[Eubacterium] eligens ATCC 27750: one gene and its partner. The protein of the gene in region 1 interacts with the protein of each later gene in a pairwise test. Links are inferred from orthologs where the notes say so. Each region holds a gene or a part of one and is shown in the gene's direction. Other genes may lie near its edges. The genes, in order: minD and EUBELI_RS11810.

The links.
Region 2: the proteins of minD (region 1) and EUBELI_RS11810 interact in binary tests that used the Bacillus subtilis proteins (3 or more experiments, as listed by UniProt). The link is inferred for [Eubacterium] eligens ATCC 27750 from one-to-one orthologs.

Annotation. Positions count from the first base shown.
Region 1 is NC_012778.1:1,012,100-1,022,300, forward strand. The notes cover bases 7,407-10,165. They hold minD (septum site-determining protein MinD), read left to right. Parts: upstream 7,407-8,259; coding sequence 8,260-9,072; downstream 9,073-10,165. Other genes in these bases: minC (septum site-determining protein MinC), read left to right, coding at 7,411-8,151; minE (cell division topological specificity factor MinE), read left to right, coding at 9,119-9,394; EUBELI_RS04840 (FtsW/RodA/SpoVE family cell cycle protein), read left to right, coding at 9,408-10,165. Outside these bases: EUBELI_RS04790 (methionine gamma-lyase family protein), read left to right, coding at 1-1,139; EUBELI_RS04795 (DUF4321 domain-containing protein), read left to right, coding at 1,218-1,481; RadC family protein, read left to right, coding at 1,501-2,193; EUBELI_RS04805 (rod shape-determining protein), read left to right, coding at 2,216-3,232; rod shape-determining protein MreC, read left to right, coding at 3,247-4,086; rod shape-determining protein MreD, read left to right, coding at 4,106-4,639; EUBELI_RS04820 (penicillin-binding transpeptidase domain-containing protein), read left to right, coding at 4,623-7,376; more of EUBELI_RS04840, read left to right, coding at 10,166-10,201. UniProt on the Bacillus subtilis protein: ATPase required for the correct placement of the division site. Cell division inhibitors MinC and MinD act in concert to form an inhibitor capable of blocking formation of the polar Z ring septums.
Region 2 is NC_012780.1:263,211-280,485, reverse strand. What follows is about bases 8,892-11,745. They hold EUBELI_RS11810 (CpsD/CapB family tyrosine-protein kinase), read left to right. Parts: upstream 8,892-9,894; coding sequence 9,895-10,596; downstream 10,597-11,745. Other genes in these bases: EUBELI_RS14090 (sugar transferase), read left to right, coding at 10,743-11,745; EUBELI_RS11815 (YveK family protein), read left to right, coding at 9,041-9,892; EUBELI_RS11820 (CpsB/CapC family capsule biosynthesis tyrosine phosphatase), read left to right, coding at 8,892-9,009. Outside these bases: EUBELI_RS11865 (hypothetical protein), read right to left, coding at 1-299; EUBELI_RS11860 (TetR/AcrR family transcriptional regulator), read right to left, coding at 309-920; EUBELI_RS13805 (lysophospholipid acyltransferase family protein), read left to right, coding at 1,213-1,830; EUBELI_RS11850 (class I adenylate-forming enzyme family protein), read left to right, coding at 2,281-3,765; EUBELI_RS11845 (acyl carrier protein), read left to right, coding at 4,414-4,641; EUBELI_RS11840 (patatin-like phospholipase family protein), read left to right, coding at 4,651-5,559; EUBELI_RS11835 (flavodoxin family protein), read left to right, coding at 5,562-6,308; EUBELI_RS11830 (SGNH/GDSL hydrolase family protein), read left to right, coding at 6,319-7,011; EUBELI_RS11825 (lysophospholipid acyltransferase family protein), read left to right, coding at 7,029-7,781; more of EUBELI_RS11820, read left to right, coding at 8,266-8,891; more of EUBELI_RS14090, read left to right, coding at 11,746-12,830; EUBELI_RS11800 (glycosyltransferase family 2 protein), read left to right, coding at 12,843-13,688; EUBELI_RS11795 (HAD family hydrolase), read left to right, coding at 13,729-15,558; EUBELI_RS11790 (EpsG family protein), read left to right, coding at 15,549-16,652; EUBELI_RS11785 (glycosyltransferase family 2 protein), read left to right, coding at 16,679-17,275. UniProt on the Bacillus subtilis protein: May be involved in the regulation of capsular polysaccharide biosynthesis. Autophosphorylates in vitro. Phosphorylates and activates in vitro two UDP-glucose dehydrogenases, YwqF and TuaD, as well as the DNA-binding proteins Ssb and SsbB.

The DNA of each region.
Region 1 (10,201 bases):
CGATGCAGGATAATAAGGTTGCCGAGATGCATTTATCAGGAACAACAGGTTACGGTTATAATGATGACGGAAGAGATACTCTTGAGAAAATATATTCAGATATATTCAAGACAGAGGATGCACTTGTAAGGCCACAGATTATCTGCGGAACTCATGCGTTAAATGTAGCTTTATCATCTAACTTAAGACCAGGTGATGAGCTTTTATCACCGGTTGGGAAGCCATATGATACAATGGATGAGATTATCGGTATCAGACCTTCTAAGGGAAGCCTTGCAGAATATGGAATTACATATGCACAGGTTGACCTGCTGCCGGACGGTGGTTTTGATTATGAGGGTATTAAGAATGCAATCAATGAAAGAACAAAGCTTGTTACAATTCAGCGTTCCAAGGGATATGCTTCAAGACCTACACTTTCAGTTGAAAGAATCGGTGAGCTTATAAGTTTTATCAAGGATATCAAGCCTGATGTTATATGCATGGTTGATAACTGTTATGGTGAATTTGTTGAAAGAATCGAGCCTTCAGAGGTTGGGGCTGACATGATAGTCGGTTCTCTTATAAAGAATCCGGGCGGAGGACTTGCACCATGCGGCGGCTATATCGCAGGAAAAAAGGAATGTGTTGAGCAGGCAGCTTATAGATTGTCTTCACCGGGGCTTGGAAAAGAAGTCGGTGCAACACTCGGTGTAAACCAGAGCTTTTATCAGGGACTTTTCTTATCACCTGTAGTTGTTGCAGGTGCGCTTAAAGGTGCTATATTTGCTGCAAATGTATACGAAAAGGCAGGTTTTGTAGTAAGACCTGATGGAAGTGAGCCAAGATATGATATTATTCAGGCAGTTGAACTTGGAAGTGCAGACGGGCTTCTTGCTTTCTGTAAAGGAATTCAGGCTGCAGCACCTGTTGACAGCTTCGTTACACCAGAACCATGGCCGATGCCAGGATATGATTCAGACGTTATCATGGCTGCCGGAGCCTTCGTTCAAGGCTCATCAATAGAGCTTTCTGCTGATGGTCCGTTAAAAGAACCTTATTCGGTATTCTTCCAGGGGGGACTTACCTGGTATCATGCAAAGCTTGGAATTATGATGAGTGTTCAGAAAATGTTTGAAAAAGACCTTATAAAGCTTTGATTGAATTAATATTTGTGTTATAATGCATTGGAGTATGGATTTTTCCGTACTCCAATTTATGATTAAAGGGTGAAATCTATGAGTAATATTTCTAAATATAAGAACGGCTGGCTGTTATGGCTTTTTATTCTTATAGGCATTGTGCTTGGCGGTCTTATTGCAGAACTTACTGCCGGTGTGCATGCACTTAGCTGGCTGTCTTATGGACAGAGCTTCGGGCTTGATAGTCCACTGGTATTAGATCTTGGAGTCCTTGTGTTAACATTTGCACTCCAGATTAAGATTACAATTGCCAGTATAATAGGAGTTATACTTGCAATTGTTATTTACAGATTTATTTAATCTGACTGCTGTTTAATTTATGGTATATGAGAATATAATAACAGGTGTAAAGGAAGAAAAGCTGCTTCCTTATGAAAAATGTCTCCAGCATGGTGCGATGTCGCTTGATAATGCAGAACTTCTAGCAGCAATTATAAGAACAGGAACTAATGGTTTAAGTTCTATCCAGCTTGCAGAGAAGTTACTGGAGAGCGCAGGTAATCTTAAGGGGCTTTATGATATGTCCGTTTCAGAACTTATGCAGATTAAAGGTATAGGAAAAGCGAAAGCTGTACAGATATGCTGCATTCTTGAACTTTCAAGAAGAATTGCCAAGCAGAAGGCTAGAGAAAGACTGGATTTTTCTAATGCGGAAACTATTGCCGGATACTATATGGAAGATATGAGACATTTAGAAAAAGAACATCTGGTTCTTGTAATGCTTGACAACAGATGTCGTCTTATAAGGGATAAGGTGTTATCTGTTGGAACATCAACAGGTTCAATGGTTTCAGTAAGGGAAATATTTAAGGAGGCACTGGATAACAGGGCTGCTTCTGTTGTACTTCTTCATAACCATCCATCGGGAAACCCGTCTCCAAGCAGAGAGGATATGAAGGTGACAAGAAGTGTTATGGAAGCTGGAAAGATTATTGGAATTGAACTGTTAGATCATATTGTTATAGGAGATAATTCTTATTTCAGTTTTAAACAAATGCAATACATCAATTAACGATGAAGAAAGGAATTAAGACATGGGTAACGCATACGGTATTGATATAGGCACAAGTAATTTCAAAATGTGCTGTAGTGACAAAGATAAGATACTTAACGAGAAGAATATTATAGCTATAGCTAATAAAACAGAGCTTTTAGCTTTTGGTGATGAGGCATATGAAATGTATGAGAAAGCACCAGAGCATATTGATGTTTCTTTTCCGGTTAAATTTGGTGTGATAGCTGATATTGAAAATATGCAGACTCTTCTTTTTAACTTCTTTAATAAAATTAATGAAGGAAAGAAGATTACAGGTTCTGATTTTTATATTGCCGTTCCAACAGATGTAACAGAAGTTGAAAAGAGAGCTTTTTATGAGTTAGTTGTTGATTCCAAGGTTAAAGCAAAGAATGTTTATGTAGTTGATAAGCCTGTTGCAGATGCTATTGGTGCAGGACTTGATGTAACTAAGTCTAAAGGTATCATGATTGTTAATATCGGAGCTGAGACAACAGAAATTTCTGTTCTTTCATTAGGAGGAATTGTTATAAGCAAGGCTGTTAAGATTGGAGGTAACAAGCTGGATGACTGTATTATAAGTAATGTAAGAAAGGCTTATAATCTTGTGATTGGAAGCAAGACTGCTGAGAATTTAAAGAAAGAATTAGGAAGTGCAGTTCCTGTTTCAGAAAGCTTTGCACCTGGTTTTGGAAGAAATGTTTTATCAGGACTTCCGGTAAGTGTTGATATTTCTTCTGATGTAATATATCAGGCAATAATCGATGCACTTCACTCTATTATGGATGCAATAAAGGTTATTCTTGAGAGGACTCCACCAGAACTTGCAGCGGATATTATCAAAGATGGTGTTTATTTTACAGGCGGAACATCACAGATTAACAACCTGGAGAAGTTTATAAAAGAAGAAACTAATCTTAATGTTAATATTGTTGAACATCCGGCAGAAAGTGTTGTAAGAGGTCTTATGGGAGTTGTTTCTAATCCTGATTTTACTAAGGTTGCATACACTCCTACAGAAAAAAATTTTGATTAAGGAATGGTTTGAAGATGGGAAAGAAGATTTCTTCGTTTATGACATCAAAGAATATTCTTATTGTGCTGACTGTTCTTTGCTGTTTCTTTATAGGAACCAGCTTTTTTACAGATACTTTGACAAAACCTTTGAGAAAATGTGTATCAATGGTTGTTGTTCCTGTACAGAAGGGAATGAACAATATTGGATTATGGGTATATGATAAGTATCAGACTTTACAGGAGATATCAGTTGTACTTGAAGAAAATAAAGATCTTCAGAATCAGGTTGATGCTCTTACTGAAGAGAATAATCAGTTAAAGCAGGATTCTTATGAATTATCAAGGTTAAGAGATTTATATGAACTTGATTCACAATATACAGAGTATTCTAAAATTGGTGCAAGAGTTATAGGCATTACAACAGATAACTGGCATTCTTCACTTAAGATAGACAAAGGTACTGATGATGGCATTCAGGTTGGAATGAATGTTATTGCAAGCGGAGGGCTTGTAGGCATTATTTCAGAAACAGGAAGTAATTATTCTATTATTAAAACAATTACAGAGAATAACAGTAATGTGAGTGGAATGCTTATTAATACTAATGATACATGTATTGTTGAGGGTGATATTGAACTTATGGATACTGGTATGATAAGGGTAGCACATTTTAACAGTAATGTTATCGTACGAAATGGAGATAAAGTTGTCACTTCCAATATAAGCGACAAGTATTTACAGGGAATACTGATTGGATATGTTAAGGATGTTAAGCTGGATTCTAATAATCTTACCCAGTCAGGATACATTGTTCCTGCAGTTGATTTTAACAATCTGCAGGAAGTTTTGGTTATAACACAGCTTAAAGAATAAGTGTTTAGGATAAGGGATTATGAAAAGAAAAATATCAGAATTGATTTTAATATTGTTTTTCTATCTCATGCAGGTATCTTTGGCAAGAGTTATTTCAATTGCAAATATTTCACCTAACTGGCTGATTATATTGCCAGTGTTCTTTGGATTTTTTGCAGGTAAGAATGAGGGAATGTTTGTAGGTTTTTTTGCAGGTATAATGTATGATTTATTCTTTTCAGGACTTTTTGGCTTTACAGCACTTGTTTTTATTTACATAGGATATTTTTCGGGATTTTTATATCAGAAGTACGAAGTGAGAGAAATTCTTATACCACTGGCACTTGTGATTATTGCTGATTTTGGATATGGATTTATATCGTATATTGGTAATTTCCTGCTGTATAACAGACTTAATGTAGGCTATTTTATGTCAAGATTTATCTTGCCGGAAGTAGTATATACAGCACTTGTTTCGTTATTGGTGTATCATCCGATACATTATTTGTGTGTTATAACGCAGCAGGGAAGAGAAAGAAAAAAGAAGGGTAAGATTGATGAAGGAAGTATTTGAGTATATTGTTAGTCTCCTGAAATCAAGGATTTTTCCTATGATTCTTGTGTTTATTATTATGATTTCCATTCTTGTACACAGATTATTTGTTCTTCAGATAGTAAATGGAGACTCATATGTAGAGGATTTATCCAGTTCTATTAAAAAGGATATGAGCGTTGTGGCTGCGAGAGGCCGTATTTATGACAGAAATGGTGTGCTTCTTGCCTATAATGACTTATCTTATGCCGTTAAAATAAGTGATTCAGGCAGATATTCAGATAATGCTGTAAAAAATAAAACTATTAATAATTCAATAGATAAAACATTAACTATTATTGAAACGAATGGAGATACTTATTCTAATGATCTTCCAATTATCTATAATAATGGACAGTTTTCGTATAATGTTGAAGGAACCTCGCTTTTAAGGTTTTTAAGAGATTCTTATGGAACTGAGTCGATTGCAGCTTTAAGTGATGAACAGAAAGCTACATCTGCAGAGAATATGTTTAAATATCTCTGTGAAGTATACAGCATCAATTATGAAGAGTTTGGAATTGAACACTCTTTGATGATGGTTAATCTTAGAAGATATATGGCTGCCAATTCGTATAACAGATATCTTACATTTATTATTGCAAATGAAGTATCTGACAAGACAGTTGCAGCTATATTAGAAAACAGTGATGAGCTTGTAGGTGTTACGGTAGAAGAACAGTATATCAGAAGATATGTCGACAGTGTCTATTGCTCACAGATTCTAGGATATACCGGTACTGTTTCTAATGCAGAACTTGAAGAACTTGGAGATGGATATGAAAGCAATGATATTGTAGGCAAGTCCGGTATTGAAAAGAGTATGGAAAGTGAGTTGTCAGGTTCTAAGGGAGAAAAATCAGTATATGTTGATACTGTTGGAAGAATTACAGAAGTGCTTGATGAGGAAGATCCACAGGCAGGACATGATGTATATCTTACAATTGATATTAATCTTCAGAAATCTATTTATCATGCAATTGAAGACGAAATAACCAGTATTTTTATGCAGTATTTTACGCCGGGAAATAATAAGATAACATATAATGGTTCAGGTGATGTTGATACTATATATATAACAGCTCAGGAAGTATATTTTGCGCTTATTGATAATAACCTGGTTTCTTTAAAGCAGATACAGGAGCAGAATACAGCTAATGAAGCTGAGATATACAGTCAGTTTGAGACTAAGAAATCAGAGACTCTTTCATGGTTGAAGGATGAGCTTACTTCTGGTGATACTGCATATGGAAAGTTATCAGAAGAGCAGAAACTGTATATATGGTATATCTATGATCTTTTAAGAAGTGAGAATATATTCAGTCTTGCAAATGTTGATACAAGTGACAGTGTTTATTATGACTGGATATATGGAGATTCGACAAGTCTTTCACAGCTTCTTACTTATGGTATATCTAAGAACTGGATTAATATGTCATCACTTACATCTGAGAAATATACGAGTCTTCAGGAGTCATATGATGCGCTTGTTGATTATGTTATATCAGCGCTTGATTCAGATACTGCATTTTTTAAGAAGATGTATAAGTACATGATTAATGCAGGCAGCATATCGGGCAGACAGGTGTGTATGTTATTATATGAGCAGGGTGTTCTTGATATTAATGCTGATGATTCAAAATATCAGGCTCTGGTATCTGGAAGCATGGGAGCATATGAATTTATGTCATATATTGTTTCTAATAAAATTATAACTGTTGGACAGCTTGCTCTTAAGCCTTGTTCTGGTTCTGCTGTTGTAACTAATCCAAACAATGGTGATATTCTGGCACTTGTATCTTATCCTAGTTATGATAATAATAAATTGTCAGGAACGGTTGATGCCAAATATTACAATTCTCTTGTAAGTGATAATGCGAGTCCGCTTCTTAACCGGGCAACACAGTCATTTATAGCACCAGGTTCTACTTATAAACCTTGCACAATTATTGCTGGTATTGACACCGGCATAATATCATCATCTACTACATTTAATTGCTCTGGTGTGTTTGATAAGGTAACTCCTTCACCTAGATGCTGGCAGAAATGGGGACATGGAAGTGAAACCCCTGTTACTGCAATCAGGGATTCATGTAATGTTTATATGTATAATGTTGGATATAATCTTGCATGCAGCAAAAATGGTTCGTATAATAGTACTTACGGAACTAATGTATTAAAAAAATATTCTGATATGCTTGGTCTTTCTACAAAGTCAGGAATAGAGATAGAAGAAGGAACTCCTGGAGCTTCTTCGCAGAATGCAATTGCATCTGCAATCGGACAGGGTAACCACAGATACAGTACACTTAATCTTGCAAGATATGTTACAACTCTGGCAACATCAGGAACATGTTATAATCTTACACTTATTGATAAAATAACTGATTATGATGGTAATGTTTTAAGGGATAACAGTGCTGAGGTTAATAATAAAGTTGAGTTAAGTTCTGATATCTGGAATACAGTTCATACAGGTATGAATCTTGCTGCAGGAACTTATTCAGCATTTTCATCATTGAAAATGTCAATTGCTGCAAAGACAGGTACTGCACAGGAAAAAACTACTGATCCTGACCATGCAACACTAATTACCTATGCGCCATATGAAAATCCTGAATATTGTATGGCAGTGCGTATCCAGAATGGTTATGCTTCAGGAAATGCTGTAACACTTGGTGCAGATATTTATAAAATGCTTTTTAATATTAGTGATTAATATGTACTAAAGAAATGATAATATGATATGAGAGGTGAATGTTTTGGATAATTCAGTAATAATCAAAGGAAGTAAGAATGGAATTACAGTATTTCTTGATGAGGAGATGCCTTTTGAAGAGTTATTAGAAAATGTTTCAGATAAGTTTAAAAATGCATCTAAATTTTTTAATAATGCAACTATGGCAATTTCTTTTGATGGAAGAAACTTATCTGCTGAAGAAGAAAAAAGAATTCTCAATGTGATATCAGATGTATCTGAACTTAATATTGTATGTGTTCTTGATGAAAATAATGATATTAAGTCTGTATACGAAGAAGCAGTAAAAAAAGCTATGAATAGCTTTAATATTTCTCATCAGCCGGAGAGACAGAAGATTACAGATCCAAAAACTACATGTATGTTTTATAAGGGAACACTTCGTTCGGGTCAGGTGTTTGAGGCAGACGGAAGTGTTGTTGTTTTAGGAGATGTTAATCCGGGCGGCAAGGTTGTGGCAAAAGGCAGTGTTATTGTACTTGGAAGTCTTAAAGGCAATATATTTGCAGGTGTGGATGGTAATGAAAATGCATTTGTTGTAGCACTTGAAATGAGTCCTATGCAGATAAAGATAGGTGATATTATTGCAAGAAGTTCAGATTCAGGAGTTAATAAAATATCTAAAGGTAAGAATAAGTCAAAAATATTAGAACCTAAAATTGCATATGTATATGATCAGAATATATATGTTGAGGATCTGGAGCAGAATGCACTTGATGATATATCACTGGATTAATTTAATATGTTTTTATTCTGTTTTATAAAAAAACAGTTGATTTAAGAATAAAAATCTCGCATAATTAATATATTGCGATTTACTATGAATTATTAATGGAGGTTTAATATGAGTGAAGTTATAGTTGTAACATCAGGAAAAGGCGGAGTAGGCAAGACGACAACGACAGCTAATATTGGTACAGGTCTTGCGAAACTTGGAAAGAAGGTTGTAATGATTGATACAGATACAGGCCTTAGAAATCTTGATGTTGTATTAGGACTCGAAAACCGTATTGTATATAATCTTGTTGATGTTGTTGAGGGTAACTGCAGATTAAAGCAGGCTATGATTGCTGATAAGAGATGTCCAAAGCTTTTTCTTCTGCCTACAGCCCAGACAAGAGACAAGTCAGCAGTAACACCTGAGCAGATGGTTAAGGTTATTGATGAAATTAAGAATGATCCAGAAGGGTTTGACTACATAATTCTTGACTGTCCAGCTGGTATTGAGCAGGGATTCCAGAATGCGATTGCTGGTGCAGACAGAGCCTTAGTTGTTACTACACCAGAGGTTTCTGCTATCAGAGATGCTGACAGAATTGTTGGACTTCTTGATGCGCATGGACTGCAGAATCATGAAGATTTAATTGTTAACAGAATCAGAATGGATATGGTAAACAGAGGCGAGATGATGTCTATTGATGATGTTAATGATATTTTACAGCTTAATGTTATCGGAGCTGTTCCTGATGATGAGAATATAGTTGTGGCAACTAATAAAGGTCAGCCACTTGTTGGGGATGATTCACTTGCTGGACAGGCTTATCTGAATATTTGCCGCAGAATTACCGGTGAGGAAGTTCCTTTCCTTGATCTTAATGGCAAGGGAGGATTCTTTAAGAAACTCTCTTCATTATTTAAGAGTGATAAGAAGAATTAGTATATTTATAATAAGCTGAAAAAGCTTATTAAGGGAGGGATTAAATATGGGATTACTTGATTTATTTAAGAAAAAAGGTTCAAGTGATGTTGCTAAAGACAGATTAAAACTGTTGCTTGTATCTGACAGAGCTAATTGTTCACCAGAGGTTATGGAAATGATTAAGAATGATATTATAAAGGTCATTTCAAAATATATGGAAATTGATACAGACGGACTTGATATTCAGATTACTTCTACAGAATCTGATACTAATAACGGTTCTGTTCCAGCAATTTTTGCTAATATTCCAATTAAGGATATGAGAAATAGCGAAAAGTAATAAGGGTTTTATTATGTTAAAAAAATATAAATTGCGTTCTTACAACTTTATATTAGTTTTTATTTTGATTGTAACATCAGTATTTGCACTGGCTGTAGTTAATAGTGCCAATAGTGCATATACATTGAAGCAGGGAGCAGGTATTGCAATATCGTTTATAATAATGATTATTGTTTCATTTATTGATTATAATTGGTTATTAAAGTATTACTGGATATGGTACGTAATAGTTAATATCATGCTTATAGGTGTTCTTACAGTGTTTGGTCATGGATCGCATGGAGCTACCAGATGGTTTAAGATAGGTCCGATACAGTTACAGCCTTCTGAATTTTTAAAGCTTGCGCTTATTTTACTGGTTGCAAAACTTGTTGCAGCAAATAAAGAAAAACTTAATTCAATTAAGTTTCTTTTATTAATAGCATGTCTTACATTGTTTCCTATATTACTTGTTGCATTACAGCCGAATCTTTCTACAGCTATACTTTTATCTCTTATTGTTATTGCAATGCTTTATTGCTCAGGAGTAAGCTATAAGATTTTTGGAATTGCAATTCTGATTGCAATTCCGGTTTTATCAGCATTTTTGATATATGTTGTATCAGTTGAACACCCAATCCTTATAGAGGATTATCAAAGAAAACGAATTGTTGATTTTATTGAAGGTAAGTCAGAAGAAGTTGATATGAATGATGCAGGAACATATCAGCAGGCATATGCTGTTCAGGCAATTGGTTCTGGTAAGCTTACAGGAAAAGGGCTTAATAACAAGGATACTTCATCATTAAAGAATGCGGGATATATTGC
Region 2 (17,275 bases), on another replicon or contig:
GGAAGCTCATCCGCCAGCCACTGGTAAAGCATGTCTGAATATTCAGGCAAAGGTCTTGAATGATTGAATCTGCTATAATCAGATGCAAGAGCCAAAGCCTTTCTTTGATAGCTGAGTTTAATTGAAGCGGCAAAATAGTCCGACATTCGTCTTAAAATTTCCTTATTACGAGGACATTTTCTCTTACCACTGCGATACAGGCTTACAGCAGAATTATCGATGCCAACAGCACCAGCCAGAGTTGTGTTATTAGTGTTTGTTATATCCATCAGAAACTTAAATTTGTCATTAAAAGTCATAAGCTCTCCTTATGCAAATGCGTGAACGCCAGAAATAATAAGCGTTGTAAGTGTGCGTGCCATTTCATCAAGAGTAATACCGTCAGGATTGGTTATCCATTCATAATACGCGGAAACCATTCCGCCAGCGACAAAGCTAGAAATCAGAGGATATTGTTCAGAAGGAACATTCATCTTAATATCCTTTTCTACCAGCTCTTTGAGAAGAGTTTCCTGCAATGCTTTCTGAAGCCTGTTAAAAAGCAGGCTTCCGTTGTCCGAAGCAAAAAGGTCTCTTGCAATATCTGCATCAGACATAATTGTATTAAGAAATGCAAATAAAGTCTGAGGTGAGAACATATTATAATCCTCAGACATAGCACACAAAAGATCTTTAAGAGATGTTATAAGTTCATTAATTCCTTCATCAAGAACATCATTGACAGTTGAGTAATATGTGTAAAATGTTTTTCTGTTAATGTCAGCCTGTGCAGCAAGCTCAGTAACTGTTATTGAATTTAGCTTTTTCTTCTGCATAAGTTCAACAAGTGCTTCGTAAATCGCTTTTTTAGTTTTTAGAATTCTGCGGTCAGCTTTAATTTCATGTGCAGAAGTAAAACTGATTTCTTCAGATTTTGCCATAATAAACTCCTATTAATCAGATTATAAAATATATATAAAATTGTTATGAAAATACTATGAAAAATGTATTTTGCAGTTAACTATATTGTACAACATTTGCAAATAATAGTAAACAAAATACGACAAAATGTTACATAAGTGCCAAAAAGAAATTAATTGACCTTTGAAAATATTTGTTAAAAAACATACAATGCTGATTGGAAACATATTGTATGATATTGGAACGTTTGTGTATTAACTTGTGATTAAATAGTAATACGCGGATAAATGATTTGACAGCAAGAGGTATCAAATGAGAAAGAAAAATGCATTTATTAATGTAACAGCCAGTATGGGGAGAGGTCTTTTATACGCTTACCTGTATATTATGTTCAGACCTAAGATATGTTATCAGAGCAGAAAAGCTAAAGAGGAAATTGAAAAAGGCGGAATCATATTTATTGGCAATCATGTAGGACATAATGATGGACAGATGTTTTATATGCTGTTTAAGAACAGTGTACTTATAATAGCCAAAGACTGGGCTGATAAGAAGATTCTAAAGTGGATTACAAGCGGTGGTAAGTTTATTTCTGTAGACCGCTTTGGAACAGACATTACATGGATAAGAGGAGCATCGGAGCATCTTCGTGCAGGAGATAATATGATAATTTTCCCAGAAGGACATACTTCTAAGACAGGGGTTATGGATGAATTCAAGCCGGGCTTTGCAATGCTGGCAGTTATGTCAGGTGCAAAAATTGTTCCGGTATATAATGACGGAGAATATCATAAGCTGTTTGGGAAGAGACTTAAGCTGTATGTTGGCGAGCCGATGGAACTTACTAAAGAGGGAAAAGGGCTTAATGCAGAGTATCTCGCAGGGGAGTGTGCGAGGTTCCGGGAGGCTGTGGAGCAGCTCGGAAGGTAGTGACAGGACGGACGGGGCTGCGGCTGGGTGTGACGCGGGCGTTGTGTGGGTGTGTAGCATTTTGAAACACGCTTTCGCTCGTATCCGGACGCAACGGTACTAGGTTCGCTGGAGTTTGTTGGCACGAAGTGCCAACTGCTCCAGCTTACCAAGTGCCGGCGTCCTCCAACGGTTTCAAACTACTACATACTCACACGCCGTCCGCATCCCACCCAGCTCGCAGCCCCTGCGTTTGCCACAGCCTTTCGGGCTGCCTCCTTTGGAGGGTCCGCCCGGTGGGGCGTAGAGGTTTGCGATGACGCATGGCAGTTGATTATAATCCGGGAGGTGTCCGTTGCGTCCGTAGCCGAGCGGAAGCGTGTTTTTGGAGCGGGCTTTTTCAAAACCGCGTACCGTCTGATTGCCAACACACCCCACCGGATTTCAATAAAGTAAAATAAGGAGCAAAGCATGAATAATTATTTTTATAACATGGTAGATACTGATGAAATGGCTACTTTGGAATATATTCCAACTATTCCAAAGTTTCTTGAATTTATTAAGAAGCAATATTCTGATTATCCAGCCATAAGTGACAAGGTTACTACATATACATATGAGGAGCTTGTTTCAAGAGTTGCTAAGAGAGTTACATTTATTAATTCATTAGGACTTGAGAAGGGTTCTAACATAGCAGTACTTGCAAAGAACGATTTAGATGCAATGGAGCTTTTCCTTGCAATTCCAGCGGCTGGACATGTACTTATTATGCTTCCTAATGCACTTAACGATAAGGCACTTGCAGGAATCAGCATGAAGTTTGACCTTGCTGGTATGTTCGTTGGCAAGGAATTTACAGAGGTTACAGCTAATCTTCCTTGTAAGACATGGCCAAGCACTTCTATTGGTGAGACAGAAAGTGCATTTGCAGATGTTGAAAAGGATACTACAGCAGCCATTTTCTTTACAGGTGGAACTACAGGAGCGCCTAAGGGTGCAGTTCACAGCCACGGTTCTATTATGAGGGGCTCATTTAATGGAGTATTTGGACCGGGAAGTATTCTCCATAAGAGATATATAGCTATGCTTCCTCTTTCACACATATTTGGGGCAATTATGGGATATATGGCTAAATTGTATACAGGTTCGCTTATATATACATGTGTTGATATGAGAGCCGGTATCGGTGATATTCCTGTTGTAAGACCTACAACGCTTGTACTTGTTCCTGGTCTTGTTGAGATTATCCTTAACATTGCCAGGCTTAAGGGAAGAGCATTCTTAGGAGATCTTGAGCTTATCATGTGCGGAGCTGCACCTGTTCCTCCAAGACAGATGGCAGAGTGCCGTGAATTAGGAATTACATTATGCGCGGGTTATGGACTTACAGAGTGTGCTAACCTGACATCAGGCAATTGCGATACAGATAAGAAGCCTGAATCTATGGGACACATTTATCCAGAACAGCAGGTTAAGGTTGTTGAAGGAGAACTCTGGATTAAGGGTGATAATGTAATGAAGGAATATTACAAGGATCCTGAGCATACAGCAGAAGTATTAGAAGACGGATGGTTTAAGACAGGTGACCTTGTTGAGTTTGATGATAATGACTGGATATACATAACAGGTCGTATCAAGAATCTTATCATTCTTCCTAATGGTGAAAATGTATCGCCAGAAGAGATAGAGGAATTGTTCTACAAGCAGTCGCTTGTAAAGGATTGTCTTGTACAGGAGATGGAAATGAATGGAAACACTGTTATCGGTGTTGAGATTATTCCATATATGCCTGAATTAGAGGGTGCATCTGAGGAAGAAATCCAGAACAGATTGCAGGAAACTGTTAATGAGGTTAATAAGGAACTCCCACCATTCAAGAGAGTGCTTAAGCTTAAGGTGCGTACAGAAGATTTTAAGAGAAATGGCGCAATGAAGATTTTGAGGAATCAGGCGTAAGGTTGTGGTGGTGCCCGGAAGGTAGTGACAGGACGAACGGGGCTGCGGCTGGGTGTGACGCGGGCGTTGTGTGGGTGTGTAGCATTTTGAAACACGCTTTCGCTCGTATCCGGACGCAACGGTACTAGGTTCGCTGGAGTTTGTTGGCACGAAGTGCCAACTGCTCCAGCTTACCAAGTGCCGGCGTCCTCCAACGGTTTCAAACTACTACACACTCACACGCCGTCCGCATCCCACCCAGCTCGCAGCCCCTGCGTCAGCCACAGCCTTCCGGGCTGCCTCCTGCGGAGGGGTCGCCCGGTGGGTAGGGGCGTAGGCGACGGTGGGCAGACAGCTGAAGGCTGGCGACCATACAGTTTTAGTTGATTATAATCTGGGAGGTGTCAGTCGCAGGTACGTGGTTTTGAAAAGGCTTGCGGAAAAAACCGTCGGAGGACGCCGGCACTTAGGGAGTTCGGGATTTTGATGAGGGATGCGGGAGCTTGCTCGCGGCATCCCTCATCAAAAGCCAGAACGAGCTTAGTGTCCGCTGCGTCAGTAGCCGAGCGGAAGCGTGTTTTTGGAGCGAGCCTTTCCAAAACCGCGTACCGTCCGATTGCCAACACACCCCACCGGATTTCATAAAATAAATCAAAAGGAGATTTTATCATGGTATTTGAGAAGTTAAAGGAAATTTTTGGAAGGGTTATGCCACAGTGCGACCCGGCAACTATTACAATGGACAGTGTTCTTGCAACAGATTTAGGAGTTGATTCTCTTAATATGATGTTACTGGCTATTACTGTTGAGGATGAGTTTAAGATCAGATTCAGTTCTGATGCCAAGCTTGAAACTGTTAAAGATATTGTTGATTATGTAGAAGCTAACGCTAAATAGAGGTCACCTATGAGTGAAGTAAAGACAGGACTTGTGCTGGAAGGCGGGGCTATGAGAGGTATTTTCTCAGCCGGAGTGCTTGATTACATGCTTAAGAAGGACATTTATTATGACTATGTTATAGGAGTGTCTGCGGGGGCAGGTAATGCGGTAAACTATGTTTCCAGACAGGAAGGAAGAACGAAAAAGATAATTACCCATGAAAATGCTGAAAGCTATTATGGAGTCGGACAGCTTTTCGAGAATAAGAAGATTCTTAATCTTGAAATGCTGGTAGCCGAATATGCTCTTAAAGATATTCCTTATGATTTTGACACATTTTTCGCATCTAAGACAGAGTGTGAGAGTGTTGTTGTTAATTGCGAGACTGGAAAGGCTGAGTATAAAGGGAATTTTAAGACGAAGGATGAATTCTTGAAGTGTCAGATGGCAAGCTGCTCTGTGCCATTTATATGTGAACCTGTTGAAATTGACGGCTATCATTATCTTGATGGAAGTATTATCGATTCGATACCGCTTGAAAGAGCAGTTGAGAAGGGGTGCGATAAGATTGTTGTTGTACTTACCAAGCCGGAGGGTTCTAAGCCTACAGATTATTCTAAGGTAAAGAAGCTTATAGAGTGGAGCTACAAGAAATATCCGGAACTTTGTGATGCTATGGCACACAGAAGGCAGGCTTATGACAGGCAGGATAAGTTCATGAAAAAGCTTGTGAAAGAGGGAAAGGTCTTTGTTATCCGTCCGGAGGAGCAGATGATAAGACACTTTGAGAATAATAATGAAAAACTTCTTCAGTGCTATCAGTATGGATATGACACGATGAGAAAACAGTTTAAAGCATTTGAGAAGTTTATGGAGGATAAATCCTCTCCTCGCCAGAGAGGCTCGGATTTTCCTGCGGAAAACAAGGAGGATTAATAATGAAGGTTTTGGTAGTAAACGGAAGTCCTAAAGGACCTAAGAGTAATACTATGCAGATGACAAATGCGGTTCTTAAAGGACTTAAGGAGACTAATCCGGAAGCTGAAATTGAGCTTCTTACAGTTAAAGATATGGATATTAAGCCATGTATGGGATGCATGAGCTGTTGGGGAAAGACAGCGGGACAGTGCGTTATCAATGATGTTATGCAGGATGTTCATGTTAAATTCATGAATGCAGATGTGATAATATACAGTTTTCCACTGTATTTCTTTGGCATGCCAGGTCCAATGAAAACATTTGTTGACAGAATCATGCCACTTATGGAGACTTACAATGGCAAGGTAAGAGATATCGGAGATAATGCGTTCCACGAATTCCGTTATGATGTAAGCGGCAAGAAGTTCTATGTTATATCATCATGTGGATACGGAAGGACTCAGGAGATATATGATGCACTTATCAAGGAATTTAATTTTATCTATGGCAAGGGCAGATATCAGGCTCTCCTTTGTCCGCAGAGTGAAATGTTTGCAATTCCACCAATGGTAAATCAGATTAATGAATATCTTAAGAGATATACAGAAATCGGTAAGGTTATGGGAAAAGGTGAAGATATCCCTCAGGATATGATTGATTATGCTTCGCAGCCAATGATTCCACAGAGAGCATTAGAGAAGCTTATGAACAATTACTGGGATGCAGTTACACCAGAGAATCCTCTTCCGGCTCCTAATTTAAGATAAGAGGCGGGTTATGAAAACATATTACATGTTTGGCGACTCGCTTATGCGCGGGGTTATGCCGGATGAAGTGTGGAATTATCACAGCTCAGATGCAATCGGTTTTGAGAAAATGCAGGCACAATATAATATGAAGTTTTTAAATTTTGCAATGCCGACATTCACATCAGAGAGAGTAAAAATGTGGCTTACACAGGTAATGTCAAGTTATCCGGTACCTGATGTGGCATTTCTTGAATGTGGCGGTAACGACTGCGACTATGACTGGAAGTCGATATGTGAGGGCAAATGTGACTATGAACACAGGCACAGAGTTGCCCCACAGGATTTTAAGAAGAATTATGAGGATATGATATATTTGTTGCAGGAAAAGGGAGCAGCAGTAACAGCAGTAATTGCACCTCCGATTGCTATTGAAGTGTATCTTTCACATCTGCTTGAAAGCGGAATCAGCAGGGAAGTTATGTCAGAATATGTGAACTCAGTTCAGCAGATGCAGTACGAGTATGCAGAATATGGCGACATAATGAGAGCTGTCGCCAAGGAAAATGGCTGTGAAATATTAAGTCTTCGTGAAAGCTTTCTTGCACTTGATGACATGAAGGCATATTATAGTAAGGATGGGATGCATCCGAATGAGGCAGGATATGCACTTATTCGTGGTGATTTTGAAAAATATTTTGCATCTGTAGCAGGTATTATATAGAAAGATGAGGGGTTATAATGTTTAATCTGCGTTTCAAATGTACTGTTATATCAAGCTGGCGCATGGTGCTTCATGCTGTACCTAAAGCTAATAAGATGATTGCCAACAAGAACCGCTATTCAGAGAAAGAAAGATTTGTATATGCCAAGTGGATTATTGACTACATGAGAAGACATGCCAGAACGAGAACAAGGGTATATGGCAGAGAGAATATTCCAACGGACAGCAATTACATAATGTATCCTAATCATCAGGGGAAATATGATGCGCTGGGAATTATTCTTGCACAGGATAAGCCGTGTGGTGTCCTCTGGGGAAAGAAGCAGGCTGAAAGACTTATGAGCCGTCAGGTATGTGGTCTTATTGATGCAGTTGTTATTGATCTTGATAATAACCGTGACAAGGTAAGGGCTATTATGGATGTTACCAGACAGGTCAGGTCAGGAAGGAATTTCCTTATATTTCCTGAGGGGGGTTACACTGACAATAAGAATGAACTTCAGGAATTTCAGGCAGGCTGTTTTTCATGCAGTTTACAGTCGAAGACGCCTATTGTTCCTGTAGCACTTTTTGATTCGTATAAATCCATGAACAGCAATACATTTGAAAGAGTAGATACACAGGTACATTTCTTAAAGCCTATTCTTTATTCAGAGTATGGTGAGCTTAAGAAAAAAGAGGTAGCCGAGCTGGTTAAGAGCAGGATTGCGGAGAGACTGGCTCAGATTAAGGCTGGGGAAATTAATGAGAGTTATGAACTGATTGGGTAGGAAGTAAGGAGGCTGCGTATTGGGGTATTTGTCAATCCTGACAACAGTGCATTTGAAGTTGCAATCAATTCTGAAATATATATAGATAAAACGGGATTGCTGGAATATACTAACAAGATAATGAACACATTACAAGGGTATGTATGTAACAGCAGACCAAGACGGTTCGGTAAGTCAATAACAGCAAATATGTTAACGGCATACTATAGTAAAGGATGTGATTCGCAAGATTTGTTTGCTAATCTTGCAATCAGCAGGAATGATGAGTATAGAAAGCAGCCGATGTGAGATTTATAACACATTAGAAATCCCCTGGACGGACATGTAATGTCCCACCGGGGGATTTTTTTTGCCCTGATTTGCCAAAATTCTTAAATTTTTTACAGTTTGGTTGACATTACTATTGCACATTGTTAAGATATTTAAGGCTTATTTAAAGTTAACCTATTATAAATAAGAAGAATCACAAAGTACAGGGAATAGTATGTTATTTGGAAAGAAGAAAAAGGCAGCGGATTATATCGTAGATGTTCATTGCCATATCCTTCCGGGAATAGATGATGGCTCAAGGGATATGTCTGAGACATTAAAGATGCTGGAAATCGCACATAATGAGGGGATAACGCATATTATTGCGACACCACATTTTAAAAGCGGACATCACAATGCTTCACCAGAGAAGGTAAGTGCGCTTATTGATGAGGTACAGGAAGCAGCAGATGAATGTAATTTAGGAATAAAGTTATATCAGGGAAATGAAATCCTGTATCATGATGAATTATGTGAAGGTGTTGACAGCGGACGCATCAGCAGGATGAATGGGACAGATTATGTACTTGTTGAATTTATGCCATCTGATCCATATCAGTATATACGTAATTCATTAGATGAGATAATGAGTGAAGGCTATCAGCCAATTATTGCGCATGTTGAGCGGTATGGATGTATGGTAGATGATATTGAAAATGTGCGTGAAATCAAGAATATGGGTGTAGAAATTCAGGTTAATGCATCAAGCATACTTGGTGATATAGGCAAGGATATAAAGAAATTTCTACAGAAACTGCTTAGTGAGCAGATAGTTGATTATGTCGGAACTGATTCACACCGATGTGAAGGCAGCCGTACACCTAAGATTCAGGAATGTGCCGACATGCTGTATAAAAAATATAATGAACAGTATGTTGATGATATATTATATGGCAATGCCATGGACAGGCTTTTATAGAATGTCAGAATAAGATTAAGGAGATTATATAATGCAGGAAAAAAGTAAAGAGACAGAGAACATTGAAATAGACCTCCGTGAAATATTTGGAGTATTAATTCACAGATTATGGATTATTGTTGTGGCAGCTTTAGTGTGTGGATCGGTTGCGTTTATGTACAGCTTCTTTGTTATTACACCACAGTATGAGTCAACAACAAAGGTATATATTCTTAACAAGCAGAATGCAAGCGGATCAGTTACTTATAGTGATGTACAGTTATCATCAACACTTTCAAAAGATTATGAGCAGCTTGTTACAAGCAGATATGTTATAGAAGGTGTTATTAACGATCTTAAGCTTGATGAAACATACGAAAGTCTTGTTAAAAGAGTATCAGCATCTAATGCTACAGATACAAGAATTATAGCAATTACAGTTACAGATCCAGAACCTGAACAGGCACAGAAGATAGCCAATTCAGTCAGAGATCTGGCAGCCAAGCATATAACAGAAGTTATGGATATTGAAGCGGTAAATGTTGTTGATCAGGCTAATCTTCCTGATGAACCAGTATCACCTTCAATTCCTAAGTGGACTATAATAGGTGTTCTTGTGGGTATTGTAATATCAGCAGCAGTTATTATCATACAGCATCTTCTTGATGATACAATCAAGACTTCTGAAGATATTGAGAGATACCTTGGACTCAGTACACTGGCACTTATCCCTGTTAATGAAGGACAGAATAGTAATCAGGGTAAGAGAAGAGTACCAGTACCTTCAAAAGGTGGTTCAAAAACCGATATCACTATGAATGATGATAAGGGAAGAAGCTTTAAGGCATCTGAACTTGAGAATAAGAAGAAAAGTAATGGTGCTAAAGAAAGCGTGGAGGAATAAAAATGCAGGAGTTTTCAGTAAAGAAAAGTTATCTTGATTTCAGAACAAGGGAAGCATATAAAATGTTACGAACAAACATAGAGTTCTCAGGAGATAATAATAAGGTAATATTCATAACAAGTACAACACCAGGAGAAGGTAAGAGTACAGTATCATTTGAGTTAGCAATGTCATTTGCGCAGAACGGAATGAAGACACTTCTTATAGATGCTGATACAAGAAAATCAGTTATGAAGAACAGATGGAGAAAAGGTAAGATTAAATATGGTCTTACTCATTACCTTTCAGGAAAAAATGAACTTACAGATGTTATAAGCGTAAGTGATGAGCCTAATTTCTGCATGATATTCGCAGGTCCTGTTCCTCCTAACCCAAGTGAACTGGTTGGAAATGACAGATTTGCTGAACTGATTGAAAGTGCAAGAGAGACATTTGACATGATAATAGTTGATACACCACCAATAGGAAGTGTTATCGATGCCGCTGTTATGTCTAAGTTCTGTGATGGCGGAATACTTGTAATAGGTGCAGGAGATATAAGCTACAAGTTCGCAAGGAAATCCAAAGAACAGCTTGACCTTGTAGGCTGCAAGATTCTTGGATGCGTTCTTAATAAGGTTGATATGGCTGGTAATTCATATTACGGCAGATACTATGGCAAGTATTACGGCAAATATTATGGAAAATACGGTGAAGAAAGTTAAGAGCGAGGAATAACCTGTACGGAGCTGAATTTCGTTGGGAGGGGTAGAGAGAATACCTTTCTTCTTGGAGGATTTTGGCTCCGTAGTTGTGTATATTGATATGAGGAATAAACATATTTAATAGATAATTACATAAAGGATGAATTATGAATAGTTCAAAGAAAACAGCCATGTATTTTATGTACATTGTGGATGTGGTAACACTGATAATATCGTTTTGCATGGCATATTTAGTTAAGTTTAACTGGATAGAAGGAGAAAATAATATTCACAGGAGTGATTATATAATATTATTTTTATTGATTTCGATAATGTATATTCTGATTAATCTGATTTTTATGAAGAATATTGATTTCATAAGTAGAAATATAACAAAAGAGGTAATCGAAACCGTAAAAACAATTGTTTATATATCAGTTCTCGTTATGGTTGTGTTGTTCTTTTTGAAAAACAGCGCTAATTATTCGAGGTCTATGATGCTTATATTTATAGTTGTATCATGTCCGGTCATGTTAATGGGAAGACAGGTGCTAAAGAGAATATTACGAGTTGCATATGCAAGTGACAGATATCAGGAACGGGTTGTGGTAATAAGCGATTCATGGTACATTGAAGAGACAATGTCAGGACTGAAAAATGATGATAACTATAAAATAGTCGGCATTGTACTAACTGATAGTAATCAAATAGGCAATGATTATTATGGTGTAGATGTTATAGCAGATAAAGATACATATATTCAGGCTATTGAGGAAAGAGAGGCTGACTCAGTATTATTATCGGCAAACGATATAGATGATCAGCTGAGTTCAGAGATTATATCAACATTACAGAGCATAGGTAAAAATGTTCATGTCAGATTAAGAGAATATGAATTGTGTGATGGGTATAAACAATTTAAAAAGATAGGTTCCTATGCTACAATAAGCTATATGTCATCTAAGAACATGATGTTTTATCAGGTGATTATAAGGAGAACTATTGAGGTTATTGCAGGTCTTATAGGATGTGTGCTGACATTAATATTAATTCCATTCGTTGGAATTGGAATGTTAATTGAATCGCCAGGTAAGATAATAATTTCAAGTGTCAGAATCGGCAGGAATGGACGAAAGTATCTGCAATATAGATTCCGTACGATGAAAATGAATGCACAGGATTGTATGAATAACGGTAAGAATCCATATATGGTAACTGGTAGAATATTGTTCAGGCTACACTTAGATAAACTTCCAGTGGCTTATAATTTATTGTGTGGGGATATAGGGATTATAGGTCCCCAATCACCATCGGTAGTGGAATACATGAACTATATTCCTTTACAAAAAAGAAAACTTACTATAAAACCAGGTTTGATAGGAGAATGGAGTTTTCGTCCTAAAGAATATGAGCAGATAGCAGCAACTTCAGAGAGTTATGATATGCCATATGACAAAAGTATGAAGGGAGATATAAAGCGTTTTGTTATGGCAATGGGAAGATGTGTAGTATATCATCCGAAGCATATTATGAAACAATTAGAAATTGATGAACAGATAGGTGCCATTAGTGAAATACTTGAGAACAAAGTTCCTTATCAGTATGATGAAAGCGTATATAAAGTAGAAAAAACATTTGGCAGACATATATATCTTATAATAAAAAGAACATTTGATATTGTGTTATCTGCAATAGGATTGATTATATTATCACCAGTATTCTTAATTATTATGATATGTGTAATTGCTGAGGATGGAAGTAATCCTTTTTATGGTCATATAAGAATAGGAAAAAACGGAAAGAAAATATGCGTATATAAATTCAGAAGTATGAAAAATATTGATGTTGATATAGAAAAAATATTGACACCGGAGCAGCTGTTACAATACAGAACAGAATTTAAGATAGACAATGATCCGAGAATAACAAAGGTGGGGAATTTCATAAGGAAATCAAGCCTCGATGAGCTGCCACAGCTTATCAATATTCTTAAAGGTGATATATCTATAGTAGGACCTCGTCCAATTGTAGAAAAGGAAATTGAAATATATGGAAAGGATACAGCCAAGCTTTTAAGTGTACAGCCGGGGCTAACAGGATACTGGCAGGCATATGCGAGAAATAATGCTACATATGAAAGTGGCGAGAGACAGAAGATGGAAATGTATTATGTTGAGCATCAGAGCCTGTGGCTGGATATTAAGATTATATTTAAGACATTTAGTTCAGTGTTGAAGGGAAGCGGGGCACAATAGGAAGGTGAAAGAGTGAATATAGATATTATTTGTCCATTATTTAATGCGGAAAAGTATATTGAACCTTTATATCAATCAATTCAGAAACAAAATAATATTGATTTACATGAAATAAAATTTGTTCTTACAAGGTCAAAAGATAATAGTGAAGCAATTTTAAAAAGGATTAATGCTCAGTATGTAGAGATTGAACCTAAAGATTTTTCGCATTCTGCCACAAGGGAGATGATGGCAAAGACATGTAAAGCTGATATAATCGTCTTTATATCTCAGGATATAAAGATTGTAAGAGATGATTGGCTTTATTATCTTACAAAAGATATTGAATTAGGAGAATGTGATGCAGCATATTCTCGGCAGCTTGCAGAAAAAAATAATATTGAAAAATACACTAGAGAAAAGAATTATGGAAATGTCTCTTTTGTTAAAACAAAAGATGATATAGAAAAATTAGGACTTAATACTTTTTTCTTTTCAGATGCTTCATCAGCGATAAAAAGAGATGTATTTGAAAAACTAAATTATTATGACGGAAAGAGATTTGCATCAAATGAGGATCAATATATAGCACATAAGTTAATTATGAATGATTACAGGATTAAGTATTGTGCTGAATCACAAGTATTTCATTCGCATGATTTTAATTTCAAGTCTTTATACAAAAGATATCAGGATACAGGAGAGTTCTATAGAGCCGAGCCATATATGAATACATATGGTACTAATAATGCTGGTGCTGGTATGGCTAAATATATATTGAAAAGAATTATAGAAGATAAAAATTGGAAAGTAGCAGTGGAATATATTCCCAACATGACTGCAAGATTTTTGGGGATGAAATTAAAGAAATTTAAATGATATTATATCAAAAATAAGATATATATCTTAAGGGATAAAAATGAATATAAAAAATAAGTTGAATATTATAAAAAAATATAAATATGTTTCATTTGATGTATTTGATACGCTTGTGTATAGAAATGTAAATAAACCAGAAATGATTTTTTCTTTAGTAGAAAAAGTTGCTAAAGAGAATGGATGGATTTCACCTAAATGTGATTTTGTTAAAGACAGAATAATGGCACAGAAATTAGCATATGAAATAAGTAAGTATCAAGAAATAAATCTGAATGAAATTTATGCGTGTATAAATGATCAATATTTAAATGTAAAGCAACAATTAAAAGAAATGGAATTAAAAATTGAATTAGATAATATAGTTCCAAATAAGGAAATAAAAGAAATATATAACTATTGCATAAATGAAAATAAAAAAATTATAGTTATTAGCGATATGTATTTATCAACTGAAAATATCATGAGTATTTTAATACAATGTGGTTATAAAAATATTAATAATATATTTATTTCCTCTGAGTATAGAGCAAGAAAATCTACGGGAAAGTTATATAAAATTGTTCAAAATGAGTTAGGTGTAAAAAATAAAGATATTATTCATATTGGGGATAATATAAAAAGCGATTTTTTAATGGCTATTAAATCAGGAATAAGGGCGATACATTATAAATGTAATAAAATAAGCAATTTAACTCCCAAACAAAACATATATGATAGAATAGGTTATAATTATTTCCCATATCAAAATAATGAATATTATAAATTAGGATATATATATTTAGGTCCAGTCATGTTTCAGTTTTGTAATTGGTTACAAGATATTAAAGTAAAGAAAAATATTGATAAATTATTTTTTCTTGCGCGAGAGGGATTATTTATTAGAGAATGCTATGAAACATTTATGGGAAAATCAGGGAAAAATATATATCTTTATATTTCGAGAAAACCAGTAAGAGTAGCTGCTGTTAAACCAGATATGTCTGTAAAACAATTGTTAGAGATGACAGAACCTCGAGTGGATGAAACAATTGAGAGGTTTTTTGACAAATGGAATTTAGAAATTAATGCTTATGAGGATGTTTTAAAACGGTATGGAGTTGAGAAAGAAAGTTTAATAAATAATAAAAATGTCACATCGGTTATAGAAAATGTTATGCCTATATTATGGAATAATTCCGAGACAGGGAAAAATATGTTAAAAGATTATTTAAACAAACTAGATTATTTTGATAACAATAGTGCATTAGTTGATATTGGATGGAAAGGATCAATGCAGCACAGTTTAAATAATATATTTCCACAATCAAAAAAAATAGGAATTTATTTTGGGAAAAGAGAAAGCTCTTATCAAGATGAATCATATGGATTTATAACAGATAGGGATAATGAACTTGAAGCAGGAACAATATTATATGAAACAATGTTTATGCCTTATCATGGAACAACTGTAGGGTATAATTATGACAAAGAATCAGATGAAAAAATTATTCCTGTTCTAAAAAAATCGGAATTTGATACAGAGGATTATAAAAAAATAAGGGAAATACAGAAAGGCGCATTATATTATATACAAATATTTTCAAATAATATATTTGCGCCTGATTTATTAGAATCTAATGTTCCTATTGATAGATTTATTCAATTGGCAGTAAATCCAGATTTGAAATGTTTAAAATTATTAGGAAATTTGCCATATTATGATGAATATGTTTCAAAATTAATTTGTGATAATAATATAAAAAATTTTAAAAATGGGTTAGTGAATTCTGGATGGAAAATAGGTTTCTTAAAAAAAACAATTGGTATTAAGCATTTTCCATATTTACAGACATATAAGATGTTAAAGAAAAGAGGTAAGAAATGTCATTAATATATTATTTAGGAGTGTTATTTATTACTTTATTTTTCTGCTATATTTTTAAAATTAACAGAAAACAAATGCAGTTTAAGCTGTCATTTATAAATGGTAAAATTACATATGATAAAAAAATAATATATTTTGTATTAATATTTATTCCGATGTGGGTTTTGATAGCATTTAGAAATATAAGTGTTGGAACGGATACAGGAATTACATATTATAGGATATTTCAACATTCACTGAATGGATCATATCAGATATATGCAGATAATGCAGAAGCGGGATATTTATTATTTAATAATTTAGTAGCGGGTATTACTGATAATTTCTTTGCTATAATATTTATTACAGGAACAATATCATGGCTGATTTTTTATGTATATATAATAAAAAATTCTGAAGATATAGGCATGAGTATTTTAATTTTCTTTTTAAGTTATAATTATTTTCATATGTTTAATGGGATAAGACAGTTTATATCAATTGGAATAGTTCTACTTGCATTTAAATTTATATATTCAAAAAAATTTATTCCATATATTATTTTTATAATGATTGCTTCTACATTTCATATAATGGCATTAGTATATATTCCGTTATATTTTTTGTATAATATAAAATGTGATATAAAGAAGTCCACTGTAATTTTAAGTTTATGTACATTTTTCTTTCCAATATTTTGGAATTTCTTTTCAAAATTTATGAAATCAGAAAAATTATTGTATTATTTAAAAACTCGTAAATATTATCATTCAGTTACTATTAGTTTTGTTGTAATTTCATTTGTCATATTAGGATTAGGATTACTTATACAGTTTATATTCAAATTAAATGACAAGGTTTATTCATTAAATTTATGGATGCAATTATTTAGCCTTATAATCGCTATTAATGCACCGTATATTCCAGAACATAATAGAGTATATTGGCTGTTTAGTATTAATTCAATGATATTTGTTCCTATGATTGCTAATAAAATAAAGAAATATAAAATTATAATTTATACAGCTGTTATAATTGTTTTTACAGCTGATTTTGTAAGATCATATTTCACAGGAATGGATCAAATTCAAAATTATAGTTTTTGGAGTGCCATATTGTAATTAGATTTAAATGGAAGGATATTATAATGGAAATATATATAAAAAATGAAAAATTACCTCTTTTGAGCATAATTGTTCCAGTGTATAATGTGCAAGATTATTTAGAGGAATGTTGTAATTCTATAATAAATCAAAAGTATTTAAATATTGAAATACTTTTGATAGATGATGGTTCGACAGATAATAGTGGAGAAATTTGTGATTATTTCGGAGAGAAATATAGTAATATAAGAGTTTTTCATAGAGAAAACGAAGGACTTGCTGCAACTAGAAATTTTGGAATAGCACAAGCACAGGGACAATATTTAGGGTTTGTAGATAGTGATGATTGGATATATGAAAATATGTATTCAGATATGATGAAAATTGTATTGGAGAAGAATGCACAAATTGTGTGCTGTAATTTTGACTTAGAAATAGATAAGCGTATTATAAAGAGAGGAAAAAATGGGATTGATATCTATAACAAAAATGAAGCTATTGTAAATTTGATGTATCCTCAATTTTATCAATTCTATGCACCTAATAAAATATTCAAAAAAGAATTGTTTCAAAATGTAGAATTTCCTATAGGTAAGCATTTTGAGGATATTATTACAATTTATAAAGTATTTTTAAAGTCT